Regions from separate parts of the Granulosicoccus antarcticus IMCC3135 genome, predicted to be linked through region 3. Evidence: predicted binding sites of a transcription regulator. Region 3 holds the regulator's gene; each other region holds the start of a gene.
What was found. The regulator FNR, encoded in region 3, switches genes on or off when oxygen is low (the NO sensors DNR and NnrR bind a similar motif). The targets are predictions, from matches to a motif close to TTGATNTANATCAA.
Positions count from the first base shown of each region.

Region 1 (10,545 bases), 3.1 Mb from region 3:
ATTCTGCCCCAGCAACGCCATGACGATCTGATGATCGTGGTGCTGACCCTGGCAATCGGTCTGTCCTTGTGGGTCAACTTTGCACGCACCGCTCGAGCCTCTACCTTTGTCGAAAAAAACAAGGAATACGTGCAGGCTACCGAGATCATGGGTATGCATCCGCTGCGTATCATGCTCGTCCAGATTCTGCCCAATATCATGGGGCCGATCATGGTTATCCTGACTGTCGATCTGGCAGTGGCCATTCTGCTTGAAGCTACGCTGTCATTTCTGGGTGTCGGTGTACCGGCGAATCAGCCATCACTGGGAACGCTGATTCGTATCGGTACCGAGTATCTTTTTTCAGGCGAATGGTGGATCGTTGCCTTTCCCAGCCTCACTCTGATCGTGCTGATCGTATCGGTCAACATACTGGGTGATTTTCTGCGCGACGCGCTTAATCCGAAGTTGCGCTAATGTCAAAACTACTGGAAGTACAAGGTCTCACGGTAGGTATACCTAGCCGTTTCGGAGAATTCACGGCCATCGAGAATGTGAATCTCAGCGTCGCCGCCGGAGAAATTCACGGTATCGTCGGTGAGTCCGGTGCGGGCAAATCAACCATTGGCTCAGCCATTATCGGCTTGCTTGAAAGCCCTGCCAGAATTCGTGCAGGCACCATTCACTTGCAGGGAGATTCGCTGACTAGCCTGAATGATGAGGAATACCATCGCTTGCGCGGTAATCGCATCAGCATGATATTCCAGGATCCCCAGACATCACTCAATCCGCTGCTACGCATCGCTGACCAGCTGATCGAGACCATTCAGCAGCATCGCAAAATCAACGATGACGAAGCTCGCCTGATGGCGATAGAACTGCTGACGGAAACCGGGATAGAGAATGCCGAAGCACGGCTGGACGACTATCCGCATCAATTCTCTGGCGGCATGCGCCAGCGAGTGGTCATTGCATTGGCCCTGTGTACGGACCCGGAACTGATCATTGCCGATGAGCCCACCACGGCATTGGATGTCTCGGTACAAAAACAGATTCTCAAACTGATTCGCAACCTGGCAGAACAACGCAAGGTCGGCATCATTCTGATCACGCACGATATTGGTGTCGTTGCTGAAATCACGGATAATGTCACGGTACTGCGTTACGGTCACGTGGTTGAATCTGGCCCGACAGCCAGAGTTCTGGGCACACCTCAGGAAGCCTATACACAAGCTCTGATGGCGGCTGTTCCGAGGCTCGACAAACGACTGGAGCGCTTTCGCAATATCGTCAAGGACGACAAACGTATTGACGGTGAAAGCCAGTGGTCTATTGCCGGTGCCAGCGCCGAACAGGCATCCATCTGGTTATTGGGCAGCACCAAGGTTGCAAAAAGAGTCCCTGCAATCCAGCTAAGAAAGACAGCATTACCAGACAACGCCCTGTTGCGCGTCGATGAGCTGGATGTCACCTTTGGCAAATCTGGCAGCTGGTTTTCAAAGAAGCCAGGCTTCAAGGCCTTGTCTGAGGTGTCCTTGCATCTGCACCGCGGTGAGGTATTGGGAATCGTGGGAGAGAGTGGCAGCGGAAAGTCCACTCTGGCCAAAGCCATTGTCGGCCTGGTCCCTACCGCTGGCGGCAGCATGCAGTTCAACGGCGAAGCCTTGCCCGATGGACTCAGGCGTCCGCGTTCACATCCGGCCCGGCGTCAGATCCAGATGATTTTTCAGGACCCCTATTCGTCTCTGAACAATCGCAGGACGGTGGAAGCTATCCTGACTGAGCCACTATTGTTCTACAAGCTGGCCAAAAAAGGCCCCGAGGCCCGCAAACTGGTTGCCTCGGTGCTGGAGCTGGTCGAGATGCCACAAAGAGCCATGCTCAAATACCCGCATCAATTCTCAGGCGGACAACGCCAGCGTATCGCGGTTGCACGAGCACTCATGGCGCGACCTGAGTTTCTGATCTGTGATGAGCCTACCTCGGCACTGGATGTCTCCATCCAGGCGCAGATCCTGAACCTGCTGAAAGACTTGCAGAGTAATTTTGGACTGACCATTCTGTTCATCAGCCATAACCTGGCCGTGGTGCGACAGATGGCAGATCGTGTCGTGGTGCTACGCCGTGGACAAATCGTTGAAACCGCTCACAGCGAAACCTTCTTCGAATCACCCACGGCCGACTACAGTCGGCAATTGCTGCGTGAGACACCGTCGCTGGCATTGCTGGGGGAACCTGATTGAACCCTCATCCATCGCAACCTACTTGGCAGAGCTGACCCGAAAAACATGCCCATCCGGATGGCGCAGATGCATTTCGCGCACATTCCAGGGCATGTCGGTCGGTGACCAGGTAATCTCGATATGCTGCACAAGACACTGACGATACACCTCGTCCACATCGTCAACCCATAGCGTCATCCAGACCCCTTTATCAGAGATAGAGTCGCCTCCGGGCCCAAAGGTTGTCGACGCACTGCCGCGCCCCCGGCCCCCTTGTGCATCGTGACACAGGAAGATCTGGCACTCTCCAGAACGGATACCTCCAAAGGAGACCGGCTCGCCCCACTCCCATGCCTTCGCCCAACCCAGCTTTTCAAACCATTCGAACGATTGATCCATATCGGATACGTTGAGTATCGGAGTTAACGATTTGACCTGCATTAAACCAGTCCTCAAGCCAGAAAGCATCTGACGACAACAAGGCTCTCCATTGAAACGTTTATCATCACCTTTCGACAACTAGCCAAAAGTCAGTATGAGCCTTCAACTTGTCATTTTCGATATGGACGGCACTCTGGTACAGAGTGAAGACTGTGCATCGCAGGCGCTTATCGATACCATTCCCGCACTCACAGCCTCCGTCAGCGAACTCACCGCCCGTTACCGCGGTATGCGACTGGCTGAAATATTCGCCGATATCGAACGAATGCAGCCAGGAGCCATTCCCGACCAATACCTGGAGACCTACCGGGAACGCGAAGATCTGCTCGCCCAATCCATGATCAAGGTCAGTGAAGGTGCCGATGCCATGCTCTCACGCCTCGACAAACCCAAATGCATCGCATCCAATGCTCCCAGAGAGAAAACACTGCGCTCACTTGCCAGCTGTGGTCTGGCCCATCATTTCACCGAAGGCGTGTTCAGTGCCAATGATTTACAAGCCTGGAAACCGGATCCGAGTTTGTTTCTGCATGCCGCCCAGCACTATCAGGTAGCGCCTGCAAACTGTATTGTCATTGAGGACAGCGCAGTCGGTTTGCAAGCTGCACGGGCGGCAGGTATGCCCGCTATTTTCTATGATCCTTTCGACCTGTATGACGGCAGCCATGACACGCCCAGAATTTCATCTCTACTGCAATTGCTGGACAGACTCTGATTCAGAGCACAGGCTTGCTGCATTGACATCCTCCTCTCCCTGAAGAAAGAGGATTCCCACTAAGGAGCGCAATGTCCTGCGCCGAGACGGAGAATATTTCGAGCCGCGTTAACGTCACGATCATGCTGAACACCACATTCAACACATTGCCAGTCTCTTACCGAAAGAGCTCTTATTCCCTGCGGTCCGCACAGGCCTCCGCATTCGGAGCACGCTCGCGTGGTATAGGCTTCATTGATTTCTCGGTAGACAATACCGGCCTGCTGGCTCTTGTAGTCGAGCATTGTCTTGAAGCTGGCCCAGCTTGCGTCAAGCGCAGACTTGGCCATCGTGGTTTTTGTCAGCTTCGAGCTACTGACATCTCCCACGTAGATCTCGCCGCATCGATTGACCAGATGGCGGCTGAATTTATGCAGGGCATCTGCTCTGCGATTCCTGATTTTTGCGTGAATCGCCCGGGCGCGCCGCTTGCGTCTTGCCCGCTGGGCCTTGGCAAGCTTGCCCTCCAGGTGGCGATACCAACGTCCCTCCAGCACGGTGCCATCGCTGCAGGTGGCAACCGTTTTCAGACCAAGATCGATACCTATACTGTCTTGCCCCTTGGGACACGTGCGATCAACCGAGACACAGATGCAAAAATACCATCGACCGCGAGCATCCTCAGTGAAACAACCTGCCCTGAACCTGTAATTGGCAAGACCGAAGCTGTCCCATACCTTGAAGTGAGAACCTGCAAAGAAGACCTGCCCGTGCTTCCAGTGAGCTGCCCGAGCCTTGAAGGGCACCCATCCCAACGAACGTTTATCGCCAAAACTCTTGCGCCACCTCAGCTTGCGACGCTTTGCCGAGAAGCGTTTGCTGGCGTAGTGTTCGGCCGTTTCCTGAATCGTACTGCTGCCAATGTGCTCGAACTGCTTCGAGGCACCAGCCGTGTAAGCAGAGAAGTCAAATCCGGACATCCACCGACCACGCTCCCGAATCATACGATCAGACAGGTCGTTGCAGTAGTTCCATACCTGATTGACTTCAGTCGCCATGCCGCGCAGAAGCGGCGCGTGGCGATCTTTTACCCTGACTTTGAGAACCTTGATGCATGTTGATTTCACAGCTCGATTGTATAACCGTTCCGCCCCCATTCACTCAGAAGGGTCAACACGCACTGGCAATATATACAGCATTCCAATTCCTCCCCGCCCTGAACGACGGGGTATCCTTGGAATTGAAGGGATGAATCGATAAACTCGGGTAATGGCTGGATTCCCGAGTATGTACAGTCATTGATAACGTGCGATGACAGCAAAGTGACGTTCCTGTGACACCAACCCTATGCCACCCCCTTTGCAAGCAAGAATCATTTGCCTGAAGAGGGGTGACCCTTGGTCGAAGACTCCTATAAGGAATCGCGAGTATCTTTCTGCACAGAGGTCAGGACATCTCTCCACAGTGACCACGGCTGCTGGAAGCTTTCAAGCTCAATGCCACCTTGCAAGAGCGTGATCTGGGCCGTTTGCGTATCACCGCTTTCAGCGTTCAGACGCAAAGAGCTGCCATCGTCCGCTGTTATTTGAATCTCGCCACTGGTGAAGCTCCAGGCAGGAACGTCCGGATAGGGTACAGAGGGTCGAACCTCGATGAAGTCGAAAGAGCCATCAAGCGTGATATTCACAAATAGCTTTTCGCGTGTAAGCACCTCAACCGTGTGTTGCTCAGTCAGTGAAGAACTCAATTGGAAGCTGCCATCGAGTTCGGCTATGAACACATCATCCGTTCGATCAAGCCATCGGTAGAAGGTATCTGTACTGGCGTTGCCCACTTCCAGGAACGTTGATTCATTTTTGAACGAGTAATTGACGCCCTGATTAGTCCAACGATCGATACGAATGGTTGAGGGATCGATATTCGAATCACTGATGCTGCCGAACTTACCTGAAGCCACTATTGTGTCGCCGCTGACAAAATCCCCATTGTAAGAGCTGAACATCAGGTCACGATAATAGCCACCAACATTGTTTTCCCGCGAACTCAGTGTGCCACTGCGTACGACTGTATCGTCGAGACAGTCATTCCAGGTAAAGGTCCTGGTTGTATCTCCAAAATCATAAACGGTATCCAGATTCTGCAGCACACCACCGTTGTCACAAGCGTACTGAAAAAGGACAGCCGATTCGCCTTCATTCAACGTTGCAGGTGGCACTTCAATCTCTGTTGAGGGATGAGATTCCATAAAGGCCTGCGGTATGCCTGGAAGCGTATCGCCGTATACTTTCCCTGTATAGACTGAGAAGGCCTGTGAGAGAAGCTCCACATGGTTGTCTCTATTGATCAAGCCTTCTGAAGGCTCAATGACAGGCTGTTCGCTTGATGACACTTCGATGCCAGGGAAGCGGGCACCGGTGGTGTGATTGATCACCAGATAGCTCCCGGGCCCTACCTCGCAGGAGTTGCCGCCACTGCAAACAGATTCACCGCCATTGGCAGTCTGTACCTGATACCAGCCATCATCTGGCCAGCTGATGGTGTTGCCGGACACTTGAATACTATCGCTGCTCTGGCCATCGTTACTATCACCATCGCCGCTCTGAGCCTCATTGCTCTGTGCATTTCCAACCTGCACATCCGCGTAGCGAATACCAGTCGTATGATTGATGACCAGATAACTGCCCGGCTCGACACTGCAAGAGCTTCCACCATTACACAGCGTGGTTTCCCCATCCGCTGTCTGTACCTGGTACCAACCATCGTCTGGCCAGGAAATCTCAGCACCGTTAACACTGGGATCAGCATAGGCCAGGGAGCTCGCCAATCCGATCGAGACCAACGCAAGACCAACCAGTTGCTTGTATTCCGGGGCTCTCGGGGCAAGCGAATTCATGCCCCTATCACTGCGCGGGTAGTCACCGCTGATCTGTGTGCTGACGTGAACGTGCATGTTATGCCGCATAAATATCTTAACTCCTCTTTTTGAAGACGTATGGCTTTCATACTTGACTCAGGATGCAATCCCTGCTCAGACGTCTACTAGAAGAGCTCAGATAATATGTCAGAAATAACCTCTGACCTGAAGCAGCATTGGCAAATGTATAGCCTACCCAGGACTTGATGGCTGGCATCCTGCCAATTTTCTGAATTTCACCTGTTAACTACGGCTTCCGGATACGTTCTGCACTGAACCGACAATTAAAGGTTAAAACATAACAGAACGACTAGTTTCAATGCACGTTAGCGCTCGGTAATATCAGCCACAATGCCCACACCTGCAAGTAACCCCCTTGCTTTACCAAGGCAACTCCTCCCCGTCATAAGCCACAAATTTACCTGTATCAGACGCCTTGAACTGTGACAACAGATCGACCAGACAGCTTGCCGTGTACTGCGATGTAAACAGCTTCCCATCCGGCACATTGCCCTGGAACGGTGCTGACAATTCGGTATTAGTCGTGCCCGGGTGCAGTGCTGTGACACAGACCTTGGGCAGGCGACGACGCCACTCAATGCTGATGTTCTTGATAGCCATGTTCAGCGCAGCCTTCGAGCATCTGTAACTGTGCCAACCACCCAGCCCGTTATCCTCGATGCTACCGACTTTGGCGGACACGGTTGTGAACTGAGCTGATTCATCATGCTTCAAGGCACGTTCAAAATGCTTTGCGATCAACAAGGTGGGCAAGGCGTTGAGCTGCATGTTCTTCATGAAAAATTCAGGGTTCAGTTGCTTCAAGGACTTCTCAGGCATTTGTGCAGCATCCCCCTTGGCATCAATGTGTAGCATGCCGACCGCATTGATCAACCAGTTAACTTTATCGAACGACTGAGAGAACGTTTGAATGCTCTGTTCGGAACACACATCCACCTGCGACCACTGTATGCCATCGCCTGACAACTCATCAGCAGGAGGCTGGGTATTCCACGTAGCGAATACGCTAGCCGATGGATAGCGCAGTCTGATCTGCTTGAGAATTGCGGCGCCGATACCACCACTTCCGCCAAATACAATTATGTTCAAATTGACTCCGCTGGTTTGCAAGTTAGACCGATAGAGCCAAGACAAAATTCGCTCTGTACGGCATTCATTCTTTAACAAGGAGCATAAACCACACATGGCATGCAGCTTGTAACTTGCAACAAACTCTCACGATCCCTTAGCAAGACCGAGTCTTGTCTCACTATTTGAGCAGTCTGGATATAACTTGAAACACTGACGGATATAAAACGGCGCTTCAGTCTGCCGTGTTCTAACCCTTGCGTCCAGCCACTAATTCTGCGGGTTTGCCCCCTATTGACATGGGTCAATCATCGATATTGAAGAATGTGTTTTCATGAATGAGAATCTGAGCAAACACGGTAACCGGGAGCTACATCATGGATAAACTGGACGACAAGAATGGAGAATCAGCCGTCGCGACCCCTGCGAGGAAAAGCAGAACTCGAAAGAAAGTAACAACTGCCACGGATAATTCAGTTAACGCCATCGAAACTTCACCGAGCCTGACTGACTCAAAAGCAGACTCAAAAACCAATGCAAAGGCCGACGCAAAGGCTGCCAGCGCCAAGCACGCGGCGATGCTGACCCATGAGCTTGCACAGAAGCGACATGACCCAGACTACATCAGGCATGCTTTTGAAACAGGTGAGTACCCCTACCAGACAAAAATGGCGAAGGGCTTGTACGAAAAACGCAAAGCTGAGCTGCAGGTAGAACTGCTGAAAGTTCAAAAATGGGTAAAGGACACTAACCAGCGCATTGTCATTCTGTTCGAAGGGCGCGATGCGGCCGGCAAGGGTGGAACCATCAAACGGTTCAATGAGCATCTCAACCCCAGAAGTGCACGTGTCGTGGCGCTGGAAAAACCGACTGACGCCGAAAGAGCTCAATGGTACTTCCAACGCTACATCCAGCATTTACCAACAGCGGGTGAAATCGTGTTCTTCGACCGCTCCTGGTACAACAGAGCCGGCGTCGAGCGGGTCATGGGATTCTGCGAACCCAACGAATATATGGAATTCATGCGCCAATGTCCGGATCTGGAACGCATGCTGGTTCGTTCCGGTATTCGTCTCTACAAATACTGGTTTTCAGTTACACAGGAAGAGCAAAAGGCACGGTTCGAATCACGCAAGTCTGACCCTTTGAAACAGTGGAAACTATCGCCAATCGATATCGAGTCTCTCGACAAATGGGATGATTACACCGAAGCCAAAGAGGCCATGTTTTTCTATACCGATACGGCAGATGCCCCCTGGACCATCATCAAGTCCAATGATAAAAAGCGTGCACGGTTGAATACGATGCGTCATTTTCTGGCAGACATCCCCTATCCTGACAAATCCAGGAAGGTCTTACAGGGACCTGATCCACTAATCGTTGGCGCAGGCTCTCACGCCATCGGCAATAGTCAGCATATTTTTGGAAACAGCCTCCACCCGGATCTTCGTCGCAAAGAGTCAGCGCCAGAGTAGAGGCAAACAATCAAGGAAGCGGGTACAGATGTACCCGCCAAGCTCATCAGTATCTGGACTTATTGCTCCAATTCAGCAGTCTGCGCGACAAAAACTTCTCGAACGCAGGCTTCCAATCTGACAAATCTGCGATAACCTCCAAGCATGGATAAATCTAAACGCCTCAAAGCGACAGCGTTGTGCACGTTGCTGGTTCTGACAAGTGGATGCGCAACCATATCCACCTTGAACCAGCCACTGCGCGAGCGAAAGCCTCTGGTCATGAGCGGTCTGCGGCTCGACCTTGCTTCATTGCGTGACGATCCGGTTGTGACAGACAGATTTGGTGTCCCCGCTCCCAGCTACCCATTACTGGATTTACCTTTCAGTACGGGTCTGGACATTTTGCTCATCGGGTATACCGCACCCGTTGCGCTGTACTATCGCTATCGATAGTGACTCAGGGCACATTCCTGCCTTGTTCCGAGCATGCTCCAAGGCATCGCATGCCGGTATTAATACTGAAACAATTGTTATAGTCTGAGCAAATAGACTCTCCTGTTTCCCCATATACTGGTTCTCTGATCATGCAATTCGGTGCTCTACTGGAATTGTGAACTAGCAGAGGACACTTCATGAGGATGTCAATTGTATCCATACCCGTTCGACTGACCATTGCACTATTAATCAGTGCGCTGCTTGCTGCAGGCTGTTCCAGCTCCAGCGACTCCCAAACACCCATTATCTCTGATATTTTCGAGACCGATGACACCGATGCGACCGGGAACGATGGAACGAGCACGGGTGAGGGTGAACTGGACGATGATTCTACAGATGGAACGACTCAACCTCCAGCAGCTCCAGGTACACCGATAACACCTGACGACAATCCAGTAGTTACGGATCCTCTGGTGCAAAACTCTACACGTGTAGACTTTGATATCACCGTGCCTGCCTATGCATCCGATGCTCTCCAGGTTCGTGTTATCTGGGGTGATAGAGATATGACGGCACAGTGGGTCGGTGATGAGATCTGGTCCGCCTCTGATGAATTTCCAACGAATACAGAAAACCGTCTGACAGTTACCTTCTATGATCAGAATGGTGAAATCACGTTAGGCAGTTTCGAGGCGGACTTCACAACCGGAACCAACGCCTCAGAGTCTTTTCAGATCAACGCAGATCAATTCGACACCGATCAGTGGGACAATGACAATGATGGTGTCAGCAATATCGACGAGTTGGTCGCAGGGACCTATACTTCAGGCGCTCCACGAGTTTTACTATTCAGTGAAACTCGCGACTTCCGCCACAGCTCAATTGAAGATGCAGTGCTTGCACTTCAAGAACTGGGCAGCTCCGCTGACATTGAAACGGATCTTGCAGCAGATTCAGCAGGCCTTTTTACCGAGACCAACCTTGCCAACTACGATGCCGTTGTCTGGGTCCTGACATCGGGCGATGTGCTCGACGCTGACGAACAGACAGCCTTTGAAAATTACATTCGCTCTGGCGGTGGTTTTGCAGGCATTCATGCAGCCAGCGATACCGAGTATGACTGGCCGTGGTACGGCGCACTGGTTGGTGCCTATTTCGAACGTCATCCTTTGGTGCAATCAGCTAGCCAGAACGTTGAAGACGGATCGCATCCATCAACTGCCCACCTAGGCTCGACATGGACACGTACCGACGAATGGTATGACTACCGTAGCAATCCACGAGCCCAGGTGAATGTGCTGCTCACTCTCGATG
Region 1 covers NZ_CP018632.1:7,566,183-7,576,727, forward strand. Annotated here, with positions in the region: gene IMCC3135_RS32850 (ABC transporter permease) at 1-456, shown strand, start outside; gene IMCC3135_RS32855 (dipeptide ABC transporter ATP-binding protein) at 456-2,222, shown strand; gene IMCC3135_RS32860 (bleomycin resistance family protein) at 2,241-2,642, opposite strand; gene IMCC3135_RS32865 (HAD-IA family hydrolase) at 2,737-3,357, shown strand; gene IMCC3135_RS32870 (RNA-guided endonuclease InsQ/TnpB family protein) at 3,417-4,463, opposite strand; gene IMCC3135_RS32875 (hypothetical protein) at 4,748-6,229, opposite strand; gene IMCC3135_RS32880 (SDR family oxidoreductase) at 6,632-7,360, opposite strand; gene ppk2 (polyphosphate kinase 2) at 7,717-8,814, shown strand; gene IMCC3135_RS32890 (YceK/YidQ family lipoprotein) at 8,959-9,249, shown strand; gene IMCC3135_RS32895 (ThuA domain-containing protein) at 9,429-10,545, shown strand, end outside.
Region 1: ppk2 (polyphosphate kinase 2) is a predicted target of FNR. The motif match lies at 7,634-7,647, and genes of this name have one in related genera.

Region 2 (10,545 bases), 1.4 Mb from region 3:
CGTGAAACAGTCGGAACTGCGAATCCACTCAGTTGCGAAATTGTCTTCAGAGTCGGCCTCACTAGATTGTGTGAAGCCTGATCTGGATTGTTGTCTTGCTGACTCAAGGGTTCCTAATCTCGTTGGGAAATACCGATTTATATTGCCTGCATTTCAGAATACACCAGTACCTGAACGTGCCTCCTTGGCGAATGCTGATGAGAAAATTTAATTTCAGCTCCGATAATACTTGATTCAAGGATCTAAAACGTTATAGGATTTTCTATATCGTTTTAGTAATTTTTTTCTCTGGAGGAAAATGGGATGAAAGCGACCACTCGTCTATTGCTCACCACAGCAATACTTAGCGCTGGCCATGTTCAGGCTACCGAACTCGAAGTCACCCACTGGTGGACATCCGGGGGTGAGGCTGCTGCCGTTGCCGAATTGGCCAAGGCATTCAATGAAACGGGCAATACCTGGGTTGACGGCGCCATTGCCGGTGGCGGAAGCATCGCCCGTCCAATCATGATCAGTCGTATTACCGGTGGTGATCCGATGGCTGCCACACAATTCAATCACGGGCGTCAGGCAGAAGAGCTTGTCGAGGCGGGATTGATGCGGGACCTCACTGACGTGGCGGAAGCTGAAGGCTGGAAAGAGGTGGTACATCCCTCATCACTGCTGGATGCCTGCACGGTCGATGGGCGTATCTACTGTGCCCCCATCAACATTCATTCCTGGCAATGGCTGTGGCTTTCACACAAGGCATTCAAGGATGCCGGCGTAACAGTTCCCACCAACTGGGATGAATATGTTGCCGCGGCACCGGCACTGGAAGCCGCCGGCAAGGTTCCTCTGGCTCTGGGACAGCAGGCCTGGCAGACCAGTGGCGCATTCAACGTACTGATGATTGCAATTGCTGGCAAGGAAATATACGACAAGGTCTACGCTGATCATGATGCCGAAGCCGCCGCTGGCGCGGATATTACCCGAGTATTCAAAGCAGCGGCTGACGCCCGCAAGATGTCCAAAGATTCCAAGGTACAGGATTGGAACCTGGCAACCAATATGGTCATTACCGGCCAGGCTGGCGGACAAATCATGGGTGACTGGGCACAAGGTGAATTTCAGGTGGCTAACCAGGTAGCCGGTGAGGACTATTCCTGTCTGCCCGGCCTCGGGGTCAATGAAATAATTTCGACATCCGGCGATGCCTTCTATTTTCCGGTGATCGACGACGCCGAGCAATCGAAGGCCCAAGACGTGCTGGCAGCCACCATGCTCAAGGCTGAAACGCAGGTCGCTTTCAATCTGAAAAAAGGCTCCTTGCCCATACGTGGCGATATCAATATGGATACAGCCAACGACTGCATGCGCAAAGGCCTTGAGATACTGGCCGCGGGCAACACGGTTCGCGACGCGGCACAGTTAATCAGCCCGGATACCAATAGCCAGATCGAGGATCTGTTTTCGGAATTCTTCAACGATTACAGCGTAACTGTTGAAGAGGCGCAAGCGAGCTTCGCCGGCATAATCGCTGACGCCGACTAGATTTTTGCCTTCTGAGCACGACAACTCAAGTACAGGGGCGGGAAACACCATGACGCATGGTTCCCGCCCCTGCTTTCATTGTTGAAGGCAGACAGACAGACTCATGAAATCAGAAAGGCGAGGCGGTAAATCATTCAGAAACATGGCTGCCAAAATTGCGGCCATTCCCATGGTTGTAACAGCCACAGTTGTTTTTCTGGGCTGCTCAATCTGGACCATCGTCTACTCGTTTACCGGCTCCAGGCTGCTGCCAAAACTCAAATGGGTAGGATTGGATCAGTATGAACGCCTGTGGGGAAGCCGACGGTGGCTGATCTCCATCGAAAATCTCGCAATCTACGGCATTCTTGCCCTGACCCTCTCCCTGCTCATCGGCTTCATGCTGGCCGCCTTGCTGGATCAGAAAATACGATTCGAAAATACATTCCGCTCGATCCTATTGTATCCCTTCGCGCTAAGCTTCATCGTGACAGGCCTGGTCTGGCAATGGATTCTGAATCCTGAATTCGGCGTGCAGAATATCGTACGCTCTCTGGGTTTCGAGAACTTCACGTTCGACCCTCTCTACGATGCCAACATCGTCATCTATGGCATTCTTATCGCAGCCTTGTGGCAAAGCACCGGACTTGTAATGTGTCTGATGCTGGCGGGACTGCGAAGTATTGATGAGGATATCTGGAAAGCATCACGTGTTGATGGTATTCCAGCCTGGAAGACCTACCTTTTCATTGTCATTCCCATGATGCGGCCCGTGTTCATCACAACGTTGGTCATCATTACATCCGGCATCATAAAACTCTACGACCTGGTTGTTGCCCAGACCGGTGGCGGTCCGGGCCTGGCCTCTGAGGTACCCGCCAAATACGTCTACGACATGATGTTCCTCAGCCAGAACCTGGGCCAGGGCTTCGCAGCCTCGACAATGATGTTGGTGGCAGTTGTCGTCATCATCATACCGTGGGCCTACCTGGAATTCGGAGGCAAGAAACATGGCTGATCATCCAGCAATCAGTGTGGTTTCTCAGGATCTGTCAGGACCACAAGGCCCCCGTCCTCGCCGTCTGCTCTCGTCTCGAAACATCATCATCTACGGCACTTTGATACTGGTCTCCCTCTACTACCTGTTACCGCTCTATGTCATGGTAGTGACCTCACTCAAGGGCATGCCTGAAATTCGCCTGGGCAATATCTTCTCACCACCGGTCGAAATCACCTTCGAACCCTGGGTTAAAGCCTGGTCAAGCGCGTGTACCGGACTCAACTGCGATGGCTTGTCACGCGGCTTCTGGAACTCGGTACAGATTCTTGTACCCTCCACATTGCTGTCAATCGCAATAGCCTCTGTCAATGGCTACGCGCTGGTCAACTGGCGTTTTCGTGGTGCCAACGTTTTCTTCACGATTCTGATTGTCGGAGCCTTCATTCCTTATCAGGTCATGATCTACCCCATCGTCATTCTGCTTCGCGAGATGGGTCTCTACGGCTCGCTTACAGGGCTTGTGCTGGTTCACTCAGTGTTTGGCATGCCCATACTGACACTACTGTTCCGTAACTACTTCAGCTCGATACCCGCAGAGCTTTTCAAGGCGGCTCGTGTCGATGGTGCCGGCTTCTGGCGCATCTACTTCATGATCATGTTGCCAATGTCACTGCCCATCTTTGTCGTCGCGATGATATTGCAGATCACCGGTATCTGGAACGACTTCCTGCTTGGCGTTATCTACACACGTCCGGAGAACTACCCCATGACTGTTCAGCTCAACAATATCGTCAACTCTGTCCAGGGAGTGAAGGAATACAACGTGAATATGGCCGCCACCTTGCTGACCGGTGCCGTACCGTTGGTCATCTACTTTATTTCCGGAAAACTTTTCGTACGTGGAATCGCCGCCGGCGCGGTAAAGGGTTGACCTTATGAGCTCAGTTGAAATCAAGGGTCTCGACCTGCAATTTGCCTCCATAAAGGTATTGCAGAACTTGAACCTGACTATTCCCAAAGGCGAGTTTCTGGTCTTGCTCGGCTCATCCGGTTGCGGCAAGTCGACATTGCTCAATTGCATTGCCGGATTATTGGAGCCCACTGCCGGCCAGATTTTCATCAACGGCAAGAACGTCACCTGGTCCGAACCATCGGAGCGAGGCATTGGCATGGTTTTTCAGTCCTACGCGCTGTACCCACAGATGAGTGTTGAGGGTAATCTGACATTCGGCTTGCGCAACGCGCGAATGCCCAGGCAAGAGATTGCCAAACGAGTCAAACGTGCCGCCGAAGTGCTGCAAATTGAACCACTGCTGAAAAGAAAACCAGCCGCACTTTCCGGCGGGCAACGTCAACGAGTTGCAATCGGGCGAGCATTGGTGCGTGACGTGGAAGTCTTTCTCTTCGACGAACCCTTGTCCAACCTGGATGCAAAGTTGAGGGCTGATTTGAGAGTGGAGATCAAACGTCTGCACCAACAGTTGGAAAACACCATGATCTACGTCACCCACGATCAGATTGAAGCCATGACCCTGGCAGATAGAATCGCCATCATGAAGGGCGGAAAAATCATGCAATTGGGATCGCCCAACGAAATCTATAACCGCCCTCTCAATCGATATGTTGCCGACTTTATCGGCTCACCCTCAATGAATTTCATTGAAGGCACTATCAAGGAGGGCACTTTTAAAAAAGGCGACATGATGGTGCCATTGAACAAGTATGAGTTCTCCACAGAGAGAGCATCGCAAAGCGCTGCCACCCTGGGTATCAGGCCAGAGCATATAGTCACCGGTGATCAGGCTCATGGCATGCCATTCAGTACAAGCGTTGAAATAGAACTGGTCGAGCCTACGGGTTCGGACACGCTGGTTTATGCGCAACTGGAAGGCACAGCGTTTCGTATCCGTATGGATGGCCAGGCAAAAGTCAGGCCTCGGGAGAAAATAACCATCGGCATTGATTCGGCGCGTGCCTCCTTATTCGATTCTTCCACTGAATTGCGCCTGTAGCAAAACCCACCAATAACAAGCAGAAAACCTGCACACCTCCACTTCGGAAAATCACCCACTGGACTCCAATGAAGCCAATTGCCTATCAGCTCTACTCTTCACGTAATCACGACCTTGATAGTACGCTGAGCATGCTCGCACGCCTGGGTATCACAGAACTCGAAGGCTATGCCCCGCTCTACCAGGACATCAATGCAACACGCAACCGGCTGGACAAGAATCAGCTGACCATGCCCACCGGGCACTTCGCCATCGAACAGGTCGAGTCCGATCCGACAGGCTGCATCGCAATTGCTCGTTCGCTGGGTCTGGAAAGTATCATTGTGCCTTTCCTGACCCCGGATCAACGCCCTGTTGATGCCGCTGGCTGGCAACAGCTTGCAACAAGAGTCACCGAGATGGGCAAGCCGGTGCGTGACGCCGGACTGGGGTTTGGCTGGCATAACCATGATTTTGAATTCCTCCCCCTCGACGATGGCACGCTGCCGATTGAATATCTGCTTGAAGCCGCGCCGCAAATTGAGCTGGAACTGGATCTTGCCTGGGTTCATGTTGCCGGCCAGAACCCTGTCAATTGGATCAAGCGATTGACTGGACAGATTCTGGCCGTTCACCTCAAGGATTGCGCACCTGAGGGTGAGAATCTTGACGAGGACGGCTGGGCTGATGTGGGCTATGGCATCATGGACTGGGAAGTAATCGCTGCCGCATTGAAACTTGCCAAGGTGCCACGCTTCATCATCGAACACGATAACCCCTCCGATCCGGAGCGATTTGCTCGTCGTTCCCTGGCAACTGTTGAAGGCCTGTAGGTTATGAAAAGCAAGAACTCATTGAGCGTCGGCATTATTGGTTGTGGCAACATTTCAACCACGTATCTGACGCTCGCACCGCTATTCAAGTCTATAGAGGTCAAGGCCGTTGCTGATATCGACCTATCAGCAGCACAACTGCGTGCCACTGAATACGGGGTCCGTGCGCAATCGGTAGACGAACTGCTGGCAGCACATGATATCGATGTGATCGTCAACCTGACCATCCCATCCGCCCATTTTTCAGTGACTCGACGCATCCTGCAAGCTGGCAAACATGCCTATTCTGAAAAGCCGCTGGTATTGACTCTGGAAGAAGGCAAAGAACTGCGAGAACTGGCCGACTCGCTTGGTTTGAGCATCGGTTCGGCGCCAGATACTTTCCTGGGCGCATCTCACCAACTGGCAAGATCAGCGGTGGATCGAGGTCTGATGGGCTCGATCACCGGTGGCACCTGCCATTTCATGACTCCCGGAATGGAAGACTGGCACCCCAACCCGGATTTCTTCTATCGTCCAGGCGCAGGCCCCGTACTTGATATGGGCCCCTACTACCTCACCAACCTGGTTCAACTCATCGGACCAGCACGAACGGTTTCAGCCATGGCATCAACCGGCTTCCAGCACCGCACCATTGGCAATGGTCCGCGCGAGGGTGAAGTCATCGATGTGGAGATTCCAACGAATACCCATGCCCTCATAGAATTCAATAGCGGAGCTGTCATCACTTTTGGCGCAAGCTGGGATGTTCGAACGCATCGTCATAGCTTGATTGAGCTGTACGGGACTGACGCAACGCTCTATATTCCCGACCCTAATTTCTTTGGCGGCGACGTCGAACTTGCCCGCAGCAACGATTGGTGCGAGGTTTTGCCAGAGCCGGGGCATCCTTTCGGTAAACAAACCATGGAAGACAGCAACGGGGTTGCTCGTGCCAACTATCGCTGTGCAGGACTAGCCGACATGGCAGATGCCATCATCAATGGGCGTAAACATCGCTGCAACATGGATGTTGCCTTGCACGTTGTTGACATTCTCACCTCAATCGAGCGCTCTGCAGCGACACGGCAATGGGTCGATATGACAACAAGCTGTGAACGACCTGAGGCGCTCTCACCTGAACAGGCACAGGCGATGCTGGACCCTGACGCCCGCCTGCCTTCGATGTAAGTCGCATCAACTCCTGGGCTGATAGGTCAGCGGAAACATGCGCTTGGGTCCAATGGCCATATCGGCCAGAGTATAACGATCCAGCGTATCCAGAAAGGCATTGGTCGCCGCAATCAGCGGCGCCGGCAACGCACAGATTGGCGTGATCGGACAGGTATTCACAGGCCGCAAACACTCGACGACGGCAAAATCGGGCTCCATCAGGCGCACGACATCCCCCAGTGGTATCTCGCCCGTCTCCTTGCCCAGCCGCAGACCGCCTGAGCGACCCCGTATAGCGACCAGCAAACCAGCGCGTGTCAGGGCATTTACAACCTTCATCGTCGTACTTCTGGAAATGCCATAAAATTCGACCACCTCCTCGATTCGAAACAAGGCGCCTTCTTTTTCAGCGGCATAGATCAAGACACGAAAAGCGATATCACTGGCATCGGTCAAGCGCATAAGACAGGTCGTCCAGTCGGGTTTTTAGCTGCAACAGCATAAGAGTTTATATTAAAGAGTCTTTTGACATGTATCATTTAATCATTCACTATACATGCTACTGACATGTATCTTTATTGAAGAGGAATCCCGATGTCAACATTGTCCGAATCCACCATCGAAATCGTCAGCGCCACCGTGCCGGCTCTTGAACAGCATGGCGAGGCTATTGTGGCCCGCATGTATGGACGACTCCTGGCTGACGCTGGCATTCGCGCCTTCTTCAATATGTCGCACCAAACCGGCAACTCACCTCAGCACAAGGCTTTGACAGGCGCTATCCTGGCCTACGCTCGGCATATCCGGGAACCACAGGTATTGGCTGCCACTATTGAGCGTATCGCCCAGAAGCACGTTGCTCTGAAGATCGAACCACCCCATTACGAAGCTGTGGGAGGCGCCTTGCTGGCGGCCATCAGCGATGTTCTCGGAGAGGCTGCAAGCGAAGAGGTGCTGACAGCCTGGGGCGAGGCGTACTGGTTTCTGGCCAACGTTCTCATCGATCGTGAAAAAGATCTCTACCAGGATCAGGCAGAAGCTCCAGGTGGCTGGTCTGGTTGGCGTAAATTCGTCATTGCTGAAAAGCATGAAGAAACGGCAGAGATCACCTCATTTATTCTGCGCCCGGAAGACGGTGCTCCCGTGCTTCGGCACAAGCCGGGTCAGTATCTGAGTTTTCTGATCGACACAGGAGATGCTGATACCGGGCCTGTGCGACGCACCTACTCCATCTCATCAGCACCCAATGGCAGCACCTATCGCATCACGGTAAAACGTGAAGCGCAGGGCAAGGTTTCAGGCTGGCTGCATAATGTCGCCCAGCAGGGCACCATTCTGGATGTCGGTGCTCCTGCTGGCGAATTCTTTCTGGATCCGGCACAAAAATCCGAGATCGTCCTGTTATCGGGTGGTGTCGGCCTTACGCCCATGATCTCCATGCTGGAGGCTAATGGCGACGGAGCTCTGCCCATCACCTACGTCCACGCAGCACGCAGCCGGGCCCACCATGCCATGAAAGAGGTGTCCAGTCGCTTGGCAACCAACACAGCCAACTTCTATGAAGAGCCAGATGGCGAACAGATATCAGACGAAGCTGCCTCTATTACGGGTCGCGTCGATACCAGCTGGCTTGCGGCAAACACCAGCCCCAAAACAGCCGATTACTACGTCTGTGGCCCCTCAGGATTCATGAAGGCGACCATCAGTGGTCTGCGATCATTGGGTGTTAGTGATGATCGTCTGCATTACGAATTTTTCGGCCCTGCCTCCGAAGCTTTGTAGAACGTTTCAGTTCAAGTCGTATTCCAGACCCGTTGCAGCAGAGCTTATTCTGCTGCAACCATCTCCAGATCGTAAACCAGAATGCCAGCAGCACCGCCTTCGGCTGCCTCTACCAGCCTGGCCCCGGCACGCTGATGCGCAGCATCGACCAGGTAGGCATCACGTGCTTCGGCTCCGGCAAAGTCGACCATGAAGCCATCGGCAAAGCCTTTGTCCATACCTGTTTCGGGGCTGACATTAGCACCGATATGCACAGCCAGAATACCAGTCAGATGTAATTGCAAGGCAGAGATTTCGGCGAACAGCTCATCACGCTGCTCAGCTGTCACGCTACTTCTGAATTGTATGAATACGCAGTGTCTGATCATGGCAGTTCAATTCTCCTACCGGTTCGAGAGGATTCGAGCATGGCTTCGATAACGGCAATGGTATTGCGAGCCTGAAGGGCGGTAACTGGCGGTGGATTGCCTTGTCTGATTGCAACACTGAGTTCACGATAGAACGCCGGCCAGTCGCCTTTGAGCGTCGGCACTTTTGATCGACTGCTCTGATCACCATCAATCTGCGTCAGAATACCGAAATGAGACTCATCCTCTAGCCCATACCCTTCATCCTGTGGTGTCATGCCCAGCTGTCGTAGCTGGTCTTCTTGCGGATCCAGATGATGTTTAATCCAGGAACCCCGTGTACCGTGAACCCGGTAACGCAAATCATTGTCCGCCACCAGCATTCCCGCCGTCAGCTCGACTCGCAATCGGCCCAAGCCCATACGCAAATGGAAGCTGTCGATGATGTCGCTCCCCTCACGCTGTTTCTGGACATCGCCTTGTACCCAGTCCGGCATTCCGAACAGAGCCAGAGCCTGATCAATGATGTGAGCCCCCAGGTCGTAATGAATACCAACACCGGGTTGCTCGCTTTCCTGCCACCGATCCTGAATCAGTAATTTGAAGCGATCAAAATGCGCAGCATAGAACACCACCTCTCCCAACTGGCCATCATCGATCAGCTGACGAAGCGTCAGAAAATCTGCATCGTAGCGACGATTCTGGTAACAGGTGGCGATTCTGCCAGCGGCCTCGGCAGCAGCAATGACCTCATCCGCCTCTTGCACGGTTGATGTAAACGGCTTGTCACTCAACACATGCTTGCCTGCAGCCAAGGCCTCAAGCATTAATGGTGCATGCGTATAACTGGGGGATGCCAGCACGACAAGCTCGACCTCATCATCGCCAAATAATTCAGCCGGCGTGGCATGTACTCGCACGTTGGGGTGATCCGCGTGTACCTTGTTTTTGTCACTGGAGGCAACGGCCACCAGTTCCACTCCCGCGGCCTGATACAAAGGTGTATGAAAGACCTTGCCAGCCAATCCATAACCAACCAGACCTATCCTCAATGGCTTCTCATTCACTGCACGCGTTCTCCACTGTCGGTATCAAAATAATGAGCTTTGCTCATATCAAAAGCCAGAGTGATTTGTTCGCCAGTTCGTGCTCGCAGACTGTTCTCTACGCGAGCGGTGAAATGCACATCGCCATCTCGCGTGGCAATAAACGTATCAGAACCTGTCGGCTCGATCAGCTCGATGGTCAGATCCAATGTGCCAAAATCCGTCTCGCCAGCTTGCTCGCCCTGCGCGTGAGTGATGTTTTCTGCCCGCATGCCCATGTCGATCGTCCCAGACTGTTCTGCACGAGCCAATAGCTCCTCACTGGGTTGATGCAGAGGCAGTGTGAATTGAGCAAACTTCAGCTCCAATCCGTTCTGCGTACGCTGCAATGTCCCGGTCACGCGATTCATTGCCGGCGACCCCATGAAGTCGGCGACAAAGGTATTCGCGGGACGATGATAGATGTCGTCTGGCGTACCCACTTGCTGCACCTCTCCGTGCCTGAGCACGGCAATCTTGGTAGCCAGCGTCATGGCCTCGATCTGATCGTGTGTGACATAGACGATCGTCGTACCCAGGCGTGCATGCAGCTTCTTGATCTCGGCACGCATATCCACTCGCAGCCGCGCGTCCAGATTTGACAGGGGTTCATCAAACAAAAACGCACGCGGATCTCGTACCAGAGCACGGCCCATGGCCACACGTTGGCGCTGACCACCGGACAACTGCCCGGGCTTGCGCTTCAATAAAGGCTCGATTTGCAACATGGCAGCAACCTCAGCGGTTTTCTTGATCCGCTCAGCCTTTGGTACGCCACGCGTCTCCATGCCAAAACCTATATTACCTGCCACAGTCATGTTCGGGTACAGGGCGTAGGACTGG
Region 2 covers NZ_CP018632.1:4,268,100-4,278,644, forward strand. Annotated here, with positions in the region: gene IMCC3135_RS18415 (LacI family transcriptional regulator) at 1-107, opposite strand, end outside; gene IMCC3135_RS18420 (ABC transporter substrate-binding protein) at 304-1,533, shown strand; gene IMCC3135_RS18425 (carbohydrate ABC transporter permease) at 1,637-2,530, shown strand; gene IMCC3135_RS18430 (carbohydrate ABC transporter permease) at 2,523-3,443, shown strand; gene IMCC3135_RS18435 (ABC transporter ATP-binding protein) at 3,448-4,524, shown strand; gene IMCC3135_RS18440 (sugar phosphate isomerase/epimerase family protein) at 4,593-5,336, shown strand; gene IMCC3135_RS18445 (Gfo/Idh/MocA family protein) at 5,340-6,506, shown strand; gene IMCC3135_RS18450 (Rrf2 family transcriptional regulator) at 6,513-6,950, opposite strand; gene hmpA (NO-inducible flavohemoprotein) at 7,083-8,270, shown strand; gene IMCC3135_RS18460 (Dabb family protein) at 8,315-8,638, opposite strand; gene IMCC3135_RS18465 (oxidoreductase) at 8,635-9,684, opposite strand; gene IMCC3135_RS18470 (ABC transporter ATP-binding protein) at 9,681-10,545, opposite strand, start outside.
Region 2: hmpA (NO-inducible flavohemoprotein) is a predicted target of FNR. The motif match lies at 7,014-7,027, and genes of this name have one in related genera.

Region 3 (10,545 bases):
ATGCCCCTATTGTTGCCCCCTTCGGTGCACGCGAAAGTGGCTTCTCAACCAATCCGATCAGCATGGCAATGCCGCTCAAAGGTCAGGCCAAACCTTTGCTGGATATTGCAACCAGTACCGTTGCCTTCGGAAAAGTCCGAGTTGCAAGCAACAAGGGTGAGAAAGTGCCGCCTGGCTGTCTGATCGATGAGCAAGGCCTGGAGACTCTCGACCCTGACCCCATGGCTCAATCAAGACAGGGATCTCTCAGCGCATTCGGTGCACACAAGGGATCAGGACTGGGAATATTCGTCGAACTGCTGGCAGGTGCCCTGTCAAGCACCGACACGGTAGCCACGATGGAACACCTGCCCCATGGGGTCATCAACAACATGTTTTCCATCATTATCGATCCCAGCGCTTTCGACAGTAGAAAGGCTATCGAACAGCGAACAGAGGAGTTCTACAACTTCATCAAATCCCGGCAACCCGCTGTTGGCACCCCCGCGGTACTCCTGCCTGGCGAGACAGAGCATCAGAACCGTCAGCAACGTACCGATCATGGCATTCCAGTCGATGATGAAACAGTACGTCAGATCGTGGATATTGCAGATCGATTCAAACTGGACCCAACCGCCATCAACGCGCTGCTGACAAAGGCTTCCTGAGCCCTGCTCTTAGGGTTCGTGAAACAATCAGGCAAATCGTCTGGCGGCATCAATAGTCAACCCCAGACCCACGCTGCCGAAGGTATCCCCCTGCACATGTTGAGCTGAGGGAAACATTTCACCGAACTGCTGCCGTAGCAAAGGTACGGCAGAGGTTCCTCCCGTATAAAAAACGCGGGTAATGGCCTCTGGCCGTATTTGTGAGTCAAGCAATGCTGTCGACACACAGTGGCTCAGACGCTCAACCACCGAACCGATGGCGGTTTCGAATTCATCGCGACTGATAACGGTCTGCAAATCGCGGGATAGCCCCTGTAACAGACATTCGCTGATGCCACTGGCAGACAGCTTGATCTTGGATTGCTCCACCTTTCTTGCCAGCGCATGCCCCAGTTTGCGCGATACGACCTCGCCAAGCAGGCGCACCTTGTCGGCTTCGGCCGCATCGAGCTGAATCTGGCGAATTTTCTGCTCAGTTGCATTGTTGTACAAGAGCGGAATACGGTGCCAGGTAGCCAGATCGTAGTAGGTAGAATTCGGCAACTGTCTTGTGGTGCCTTTGACCAGCGTCCCCATCCCCAGCAATGGCATCAGGGAATGCAGACTCAGCAATCGGTCGAAATCCGTACCACCAATGTGGATACCCACCGTGGACAGGATATCACTTGTCCTGTCGGCCTGCCGATGCCTCTCGGGAGACAGGCGGATAATGCTGAAATCGGCCGTACCACCGCCAATATCGACAACCAGAGCCAGTTGCTCATCCTGCAGCTTGCTCTCGTAGGTGAGTGCGGCGGCGACGGGTTCGAACTGAAACTCCACATGCTCGAATCCTGACTTTTCGGCAATTTCGCGCAATTGCCGCTCTGCCAGCCGATCCATTTCCGGATTATCGTCCACGAAGTGCACAGGCCTGCCCAACACGACCTGGTTCATATCCGCTTGCCCCTGACTCGCCAGGGTGACTCGAAGGAAACCGAAGAAGTCCTGAATGATGTCACTGAAAGCAACTCGCCGGTTCCGGATCGCAGTCTTCTCGCCCATCAGGGAGGAACCCAGGATGGATTTCAAGGAACGCAACAACCGACCTTCAACCTCTTCGGTGTATTGCGAAACCGCCTGTTTGCCGAAGTAGACCTCAGCAGATTCTGCCGAATAGAAGATGGCTGTGGGCACGGAATAGCCGTCCTCACCAAACGCTAACAGGGTGGGCTCACCGCTTTTCAAATAACCGACACTGGAGTTGGATGTGCCGAAATCAATACCGCCTGCGTTCATGGAAATCGGTGCTGTGTGCCAGTGACGGGGAACCCGCTAGTGTAAACCAGACTGGTGTCGAGGTGGCAGCATCTGGCAAACGAAACGCACATCCTGACTGATGCAACTTTAATTCGCCGTAAGGTAGCTTCATTAGTGCCATGAGCTCCTGCTACAGTCTGTCTCTCTATTTGAGTGCTTCTTCAAACTCCAACGCAGAACAAACAGAACAATGAGCGATTTACCTGATTACACCCCACCCAAGGTCTGGACCTGGGATGCCGCCAGCGGCGGTAAATGGGCCAGCATCAACCGTCCGATTGCAGGTCCTACACAAGACAAGGAACTGCCGATCGGCAAGCACCCGCTGCAGCTCTATTCAATGGCTACACCCAATGGGGTGAAAGTAACCATCATGCTCGAAGAGCTGCTGGCGAAGGGCATCAGTGCCGCCGAATACGATGCACATCTGATCAAAATCGGTGACGGAGACCAGTTCGGCAGTGGTTTTGTCGACGTCAACCCGAATTCGAAAATTCCTGCTCTGATGGATCACACCACCACGCCTCCTACCCGGGTTTTCGAGTCCGGCTCTATTCTTCTGTACCTGGCAGAAAAATACGGGGCATTCCTGCCGACAGATTTTGCCAAGCGCACCGAGTGCATGAACTGGTTGTTCTGGCTCATGGGCAGTGCCCCCTACCTTGGCGGCGGCTTTGGCCATTTCTATGTTTACGCGCCGGTAAAGATTGAATATTGCATCGATCGGTTCACCATGGAAACCAAACGCCAGCTTGATGTTCTGGATCGCCATCTGGCAAACAATGAGTACATGGCAGGCGACGAATATTCCATCGCCGATATGGCCATCTGGCCGTGGTATGGCGCATTGGTGCTGAACACTGTTTATGAAGCAGCTGAATTTCTGGACACCCCTTCATACAAGAACGTCATGGCATGGGCCGAACGAATCGCTGAGCGTGAAGCCGTTAAGCGTGGTCGTATGGTCAACCGCACGTTTGGTGAGCCTTCTTCTCAGCTGCATGAACGCCACGATGCCAGCGACTTTGATACGAATACACAGGACAAACTCGCCCCGGAAGCCTGAGCTGGTCGGGCAGAACCTGACGGATCAGTCAATATTTTGAAGCGGTAGCACGCCGGCCAGCCTTGTCATGAGGCTGGCCGCTGAGAGCCCCCACCCTCTATCCCATATGCTCACAAGAACCGACAGCTCAGTTTCATGAGATAGGTGTCAACGCGGTACGGGGTTCAGCTGAGCGGAAATTCGGGTCATTGGCTCACCATCTTTTATCCTTTCAAATTCCAGAGATAAGCCAGATTCATTGAGCGAGCGCTTGTATACCTGTACTTCGTAACCACCGCCATCAAGAATATACAACGCCGATACCGTCAGTGTCGTGTCATCCAGCCCTGCCCATACATAGGGGTTTCCGTCCTTGGCGATAGGATCGTAGGGCACAGTATGTCCAAATACATCGGTTTTCATTGCAGATACAAAAAGGCCGGGCCTGGAAGACGGGTAGAAATCAATGGAAGGCGCACTCTTTTTCTTCTGCCCGTCGGCAGTGTGAATCACGGTCGTCCAGTTGACCGAAAAGCCGTTCTTCTCCAAGGGCTGGATAGATACCGTCAGGTCACGATCGGCAACCTCGCCTCTACCTTCTGGTGATTCGCTTGTTCCGGTGTACTTACCGTAAAACGGTTCTAATTGTCCAGACAACCGGGATACTGGTTCAACTTTGCAACTAAGCAACGAGAAACACGCAAGTACCATTGAAAGTCGTACCAACCATGTTCTAGCCATATACATACCTCACACGGCACGGTAGCCGGAAAAAACAGGCGGCGTCCATTGCATTTGGTGATACATACGACGTCTAGTCACTATTCTATCAGCGACCCGCCAGAACATTGCTTCAGTAATTCGACTACTGAGAGTTTGTACCCGATCGTCTGTCGCTGGATACCCACACCGATACCTACTGATGTCACATATCTGGGTCAGCTTCCCGGGAGGCGCAGGACTAAAGCACCTTTGAATAACGCGCCCTTGACTTTTGATCGCTCAGGTAACGATCGAAGCAGGCACTGATGAGACGCAGCGCCTCACGCCGGCCCGTTGCCGTTACCACGATGCGGCTTGATTCATCATCAACCATACCGGCTTGCATCAATGGCTCCAATGCCAACAACTCTTCGGCAAAATACTGATTGAAATCAATCAGGTAGTTAACTTCGAAAGTCTCCTTGTCGACTTCTCCCTGGCACATGATGGCCATGATAATCGCCCGTCTGAGCATATCGTCGCGGGATAGCTCAAGGCCCCTTTGAGTCGGCAATATGCCCTGCGAGATACAGTCGTTGTAATCGTTGGTACTCTTTTGATTCTGACTGTAACAACTGCCAATGCGACTAATGGAACTGGACCCCAGAGCGACCAGGTCACAATCTGGCTGTGTTGTATACCCTTGAAAATTCCGGTGCAACAGGCCGTTACGATGCGCCTTTGCCAATGGGTCATCCGGCAAAGCATAGTGATCCATACCGATATACTCGTAACCTGCCGCTTCCAGCCTTTCATTGGCCATCCGAAAAACAGCCTGACTGGTTGCAACGTTCGGCATGTCATTGATACTGATGAGTCGCTGCGATTTGAACACTAAAGGCATGTGTGCATAGCTGTACAACGCGATTCGATCGGGACGCATGGCAATGACAGAGTCGATCGTTTTCTCGAACCCGGCCAGTGTCTGCCTGGGCAAGCCATAGATGAGATCGAAATTGGTCGATTCAAAACCCAGTGACCGGGCTCGATCCAGAACAGATTGCACCAGTGTTTCAGGTTGCACTCGATTGATGGCCGTTTGCACCTGACGATCAAAATCCTGCACCCCCAGACTGATACGGTTGAAGCCAAGCTCGCTCAACAGCGCCATTTTTTCATCATCAACCGTGCGTGGGTCCACTTCTATGGAGTATTCACCGGAAGATGACAGCGCATAATGCTCACGAAGAGCACTCATGAGTATTCTCAGCTCTCTTTCTTTCAAAAAGGTTGGCGTGCCACCACCCAGGTGCAGTTGCAACAGGCGTCGATCACCTCCAAGCCTGGCGTCTACCAGCGACAACTCTGCCACAAGATGTCTCACATAGCGTTCGGCCTTCTCGTAATTGCGAGTAATCTTCTTGCTGCACGCACAGTAGTAACAAAGAGCACTGCAGAACGGGATGTGAACGTAGACCGACAGCGGTACCGCCGGACGCATTTCCCGAGCTTGCAGATGCCGGATATAGTCTTCCGGCCCGAAAGCCTCGACAAATCGGTCAGCTGTAGGATAACTGGTATATCTAGGGGCACGAATGTCGACTTCTTTCATAATGGTACTATCACCGAAGTGGTCAAATTCGGATTTGATTAATGTCAACGATCTTTCGATCAATGACGAAGGGCTTAAAGACATGAGCGACGTATAGGAACATGAACAATCCCTCGACCCAGTGCAATGAGTGCCCTCAGATACACGTCCACAAGCCTCTCACTGACGCCTGCGCCACCTGTAGCCTCCGAACCCTGTGCGTGCCGGGTGGAATTCCAGCCACTGATCTGGCAAAACTCGACAATCTGGTGTCAATGCGCAAACGGATCAAGCGAGGAGAATACGTATTTCGTGTCGGTGATGATTTCAATTCACTGTATGCCGTGCGAGCCGGTTTTTTCAAAACACGCATCACCTCCACCGATGGGCGTGACCAGATAACCGGCTTCCAGGTTCCCGGCGAGCTACTCGGCTTTGAAGGCGTAGCAACAGAGCAGCACGGGGTCGATGCCATTGCTCTGGAAGACAGCGAGGTCTGCATCCTTCCCTACACCGACCTGGAACGCATCGCCCGCGAGTTCCCACCTTTGCAGCACCAACTACACCGCATCATGAGCCGTGAAATCATGCGCGAACACAATGTCATGCTGTTACTGGGCACCATGAAGGCCGAAGAGCGCGTAGCAGCCTTTCTTCTGAATCTCTCGGAACGTTATCGCCATCTGGGGTATTCCTCCGTTGAGTTCGTGCTACGCATGACTCGTCAGGAGATTGGCAGCTACCTGGGTTTGAAACTCGAAACTGTCTCACGCACGTTTTCCAAGTTTCACGAACAAGGGCTGATAGAGGCGCAAGGCAAACAGATAAAACTGATAGACATGGGGCAGTTGCGCCAACTGATCAATGCTAACAAGCAAGTCCTGAGCTGAGTCAGACCCTTCCCTGCCGCTCACACCACGCGGCGAGTCGTCATCCAGACACCGATAGCAGCCACAGCCATACCGAGCCAGGCCAGTGAACTCATGTGCTCATCCAGAACCAGCCAGGCGATGAGCGCAGAGACTGGCGGCACCAGAAAAAACAAGGCGGACACACGCGTAGCCTCACCTCGACGAATCATCATCAGCAGCAAACTGATGGCAAGCAGGGAGTTACCCAGTACCAGGTAGGCCAGTGCAAACAGAAACGGCACAGTCACCTCAATATGCATGGGCTCAAATAGCAACGCCAACGGCAAGGTACCCGCAAGTCCCACGGTGTACTGAACCATGTTTGACGTCAACGGATGATGCGCAACACCAAAACGCTTTTCCCACACCGTCGCTATCGTGAACGCAATCAAGGCAGATGTCGAGAATACCAGCACCGTCAGGCTGATAGGTTCGATCCCGGCATTGCCCGCCAATACCAGACTGGTGCCTGCAAGCCCCAGAGCGAGGCCGAGCCAGCGTTTGATAGACACCCGCTCGCTGGACATCATCGGCATGATCAAGGCGACCAGAATGGGTTGCAGTGAGGTGATCAGTGCCACGGTGCCTGCCGAACCGCCCTTGTAGAATGCCATCCAGGCCGTACCAAAATAGGCAACCTGTATCAGAAACCCTACCAGGGCAAGGTTCAACCATTGCTGCCTGCCCTTGGGCAAAGGCGGCTTGATGATCAGGCAAAAAGGCAGCAATATCACGACAACGCAGGCATAACGCAAGGCGAGCAACGTTAGCGGATCAGCGTCGCTGATGCCTATCTTGGCCACAGTGAATCCACCCGACCAGAGCAGTAAAAAAATACCCGGGGCACAGGCAATCAAAATCTTCATCAATAACTCTCAGAATACCGTGCCGCCCGATCAACGCAGCTGGCTGTCCTTGCTGCCTCGCCGGTTGAAGCCGGCTTGCTCGCTGCGATGCTCGTCAGCATTTTCCTGACAGGTTACACACAATCGAACACCACTGACAGCACGCCGACGAGCCTCCGGAATGGGCTCTCCACATTCCTCACAATCAACCAGACTCTCACCCTTGTGCAGTTGTTGCCGAGCCCGATTGACGGCCTCATCGACACTGGCATCAATCTGATCCTGTACAGCCCCATCTTTTGACCAACCACCCGCCATGACCTGACCCTCTAGATTGAATTAGAGCGGTGCACTCACGCACCGCCCCTACCATCATCCAGTGAAGCGACCCCAGAGATCAGGACTCTGAAGATTTTGCCCAGAGGTTAATATCCTCTTCATTCGCACTCGCATCAATAGCTGTCAGCTCCTCTTGAGTAAATTCAAGGTTGTTGACAGCGGCTGCACACTGCACCACCTGCTCAGGCTTTGAGGCACCAATCAACGCTGTTGTGATGCCTTCGTTACGTAGCACCCACGCAATCGCCATCTGCGCCAGGCTCTGACCCCGACCAAGTGCTATTTCATTAAGGGCGCGAATACTCTCTACCGCTTTTTCGGACACAAATGACTTTTTGAGAGACTTCCCCTGAGTGGCACGACTGCCTTCGGGAATGCCGTTGAGGTACTTGTCTGTCAACATCCCCTGCGCCAATGGTGTGTAGGCGATCGAGCCGACACCCAACTCCTTGAGAGTATCTTTCAGACCATCTGTCTCGACCCAGCGATTGAGAATGTTGTAGCTGGGTTGATGTATCAGGCACGGAGTACCCAGGCTTTTCAAGATGGCTACCGCCTCGCGCGTCCGTTCCGAATTGTACGATGAGATACCCACATACATGGCTCTGCCGGATCGAACGATATGATCCAGCGCACCCATGGTTTCCTCTAATGGTGTATTGGGATCAAAACGGTGTGAATAGAAGATATCCACATAATCCAACCCCATGCGTTTCAGGCTTTGATCACAAGAGGCAATCAGATACTTGCGGCTTCCCATCTCACCATAGGGTCCGGGCCACATGTTGTAACCGGCCTTGGAGGAGATGATCAGCTCATCTCGGTAGCCTTTGAAATCACTGGCCAGGATCTGACCAAAAGCTGTTTCAGCAGAGCCCGGTGGCGGGCCGTAGTTGTTGGCCAGATCAAAGTGCGTGATACCCGCATCAAAGGCGGCATGACAAATGGCACGCTGCGTCTGGTAGGCAACATCGTGGCCGAAATTGTGCCAAAGCCCCAGAGAAACGGCCGGCAGCAGCAATCCTGAATGACCGCAGCGACGATACGGCATAGTTGCATAACGATCGTCAGCAGGTTGGTAACTCATGGCTTGGTTCCTGAATTTATTAGAGTGACGCACACATCATACTGAACTGTGAGTTGTCTGCCCTGCCTGTCATATTTCTGCCGACTCGCCCAGCTCAGGGTTCTGATGCATCAGCATGCGACTCAAGCATGATCACGGTATCGCCCTTTCGCAAGATTCCGTCCTGCAACACGCGGGCAGTCATGCCGCCATGACCCCGTACGGCGTTGTACCCGCCCTCACCCAGTAGTTCTTCCATCCGGCTACAGGGGTGACAGGCACCTGTGATTTCCAGTATGACCTCGCCTATCTGGCAATAGCGGTTTTTCAATGCCAACAGATTGATGCCACTGACAATGAGGTTGCGACGCAACAACTCTGGAGCTATCTCCTGCCTGCCCAGAAAGCCGGCAATTGCTGGCAGGTGTTCAGCCTGCAACAAGGTTACGTGCCGCTCCCCGGTACGTCCGGCATACCGATCCCCCTCAAGCCCACTTGCGCTGCAAGCCCTCACTTCATTCAGCTCAGTCATGGGCGTACGGCGAACTGTGCGCACACCGATCCATTCGACACGACCTTGCTGAGGCAAGGTATTCAGTAGTTCTTTTAACGTTCTCATAAACAGGTATTGGAATCGGTTGCTGGAATTATGACTCGTTCAAGTGACCTGTAGCGGCCTAGCTCTGCAAGTCCAGCCCAGAATCATGACGCAAACCAATTGTGCAAATAATATGTATTTAATTAATATCATAGATATTATGTTGCTAAATCACTAATTATCGTTTTAAATGATGCTCAGTGTCGAACGCGTCCGGTATTTCTCTGGAAAAGAGACAACAGGAAGCAATGGCTCGACGCTCTCTACACCCGGCTAAAAACCACCGATTTCCAGTTGATTTCAGAGGAATAACGATGCGTAAGAAACTCATGATTAGTGCGATTGTCGCGTTGTGTGGGGGGACTGCTCTTCCCGCTGCAACCTACGCTCACCACGGCGTCAACGGACAATTCGACTTGTCGCAGACTCTGACAAAAAAAGGCGTAGTCACCAAGGTCAGATTCGCGAACCCTCACTCCTATGTCTATTTCGACGTGCCTGAGGCAAACAACGAAGTCGTCAACTGGCGCTGTGAGTTGCGCTCCGGCAGCCTGCTGAAACGCAAGGGCTGGAAAACGTCCATGTTCGAGGTCGGCACGGAAATCGAGATTTTCGGTTCTCCTGCGCGCACCGAACCCACGACCTGCTATACCGAGTCCGTTACATTCAGCGATGGAAGAACGCTCATTCGTTACGGTGAAATCGGTGACAACGGCGAGTTCATCAATCCGGAACAGGACGAGGCTCCCACAGGCGACGATAAAAAGACCGATAGTGCTACAGCCACCGATGGGGCATCCATTGTTGGCGAGTGGGGAGAGCCCATCCCCAGTGGTCCACCAGCGGCTTATGCAGGTCCGGCACCAGCCTTTGTATTAACCCAGGCAGCCCTGGATATATCCGGCAACTGGACTTCTGAAGACAATCCGCGTTTCAGCTGCCAGCCCACCAATATCATTCTTGATTACCGTTTTGACCAGATGGTCAACAAGATCGAGCAGACACCAACCGAGGTGACCTTGACCTATGGCTTTATGGATACCAAACGCACTATTCATATCGACGGTGACTTTCCAGAGCAGATCGAACCTACGATGGCCGGTTATTCGGTGGGTAAATGGACAGGTAACAAGCTTGACGTCATGACCAAAGGTTTTTCTCCGGGCTTTCTCGAAGTGATCGGCGGCCGTACTGAACGTACCGTGCCCTACAGCGAGCAGATGGAAATCGCCGAGACTTTCTATGTTGATGACAAGAACGAGTTGGTGCATGAATACACCATCACCGATCCGGTCTACCTTGCAGAGCCCAATTCGCACTTGCAGAAGTCCGTCAAAATGGATGGTCAGTATGCGCCATTCAACTGCGATGACCTGACCGTCGAAGAAGGACGCTAGAACAGTGATCCCACTGTGGATCCCCTCGGGATCCACAGCTCTCATCAAAACATCTGAATATACGGACAATATGCACCGTCAAGCAATGCGTGTCGCAAGAGATGG
Region 3 covers NZ_CP018632.1:2,881,482-2,892,026, reverse strand. Annotated here, with positions in the region: gene IMCC3135_RS12550 (malate/lactate/ureidoglycolate dehydrogenase) at 1-647, shown strand, start outside; gene IMCC3135_RS12545 (Hsp70 family protein) at 675-1,925, opposite strand; gene yghU (glutathione-dependent disulfide-bond oxidoreductase) at 2,137-3,012, shown strand; gene IMCC3135_RS12535 (hypothetical protein) at 3,160-3,648, opposite strand; gene hemN (oxygen-independent coproporphyrinogen III oxidase) at 3,953-5,305, opposite strand; gene fnr (fumarate/nitrate reduction transcriptional regulator Fnr) at 5,407-6,174, shown strand; gene IMCC3135_RS12520 (DMT family transporter) at 6,195-7,061, opposite strand; gene IMCC3135_RS12515 (DksA/TraR family C4-type zinc finger protein) at 7,092-7,358, opposite strand; gene mgrA (L-glyceraldehyde 3-phosphate reductase) at 7,438-8,466, opposite strand; gene IMCC3135_RS12505 (MOSC domain-containing protein) at 8,561-9,064, opposite strand; gene IMCC3135_RS12500 (DUF6152 family protein) at 9,358-10,440, shown strand.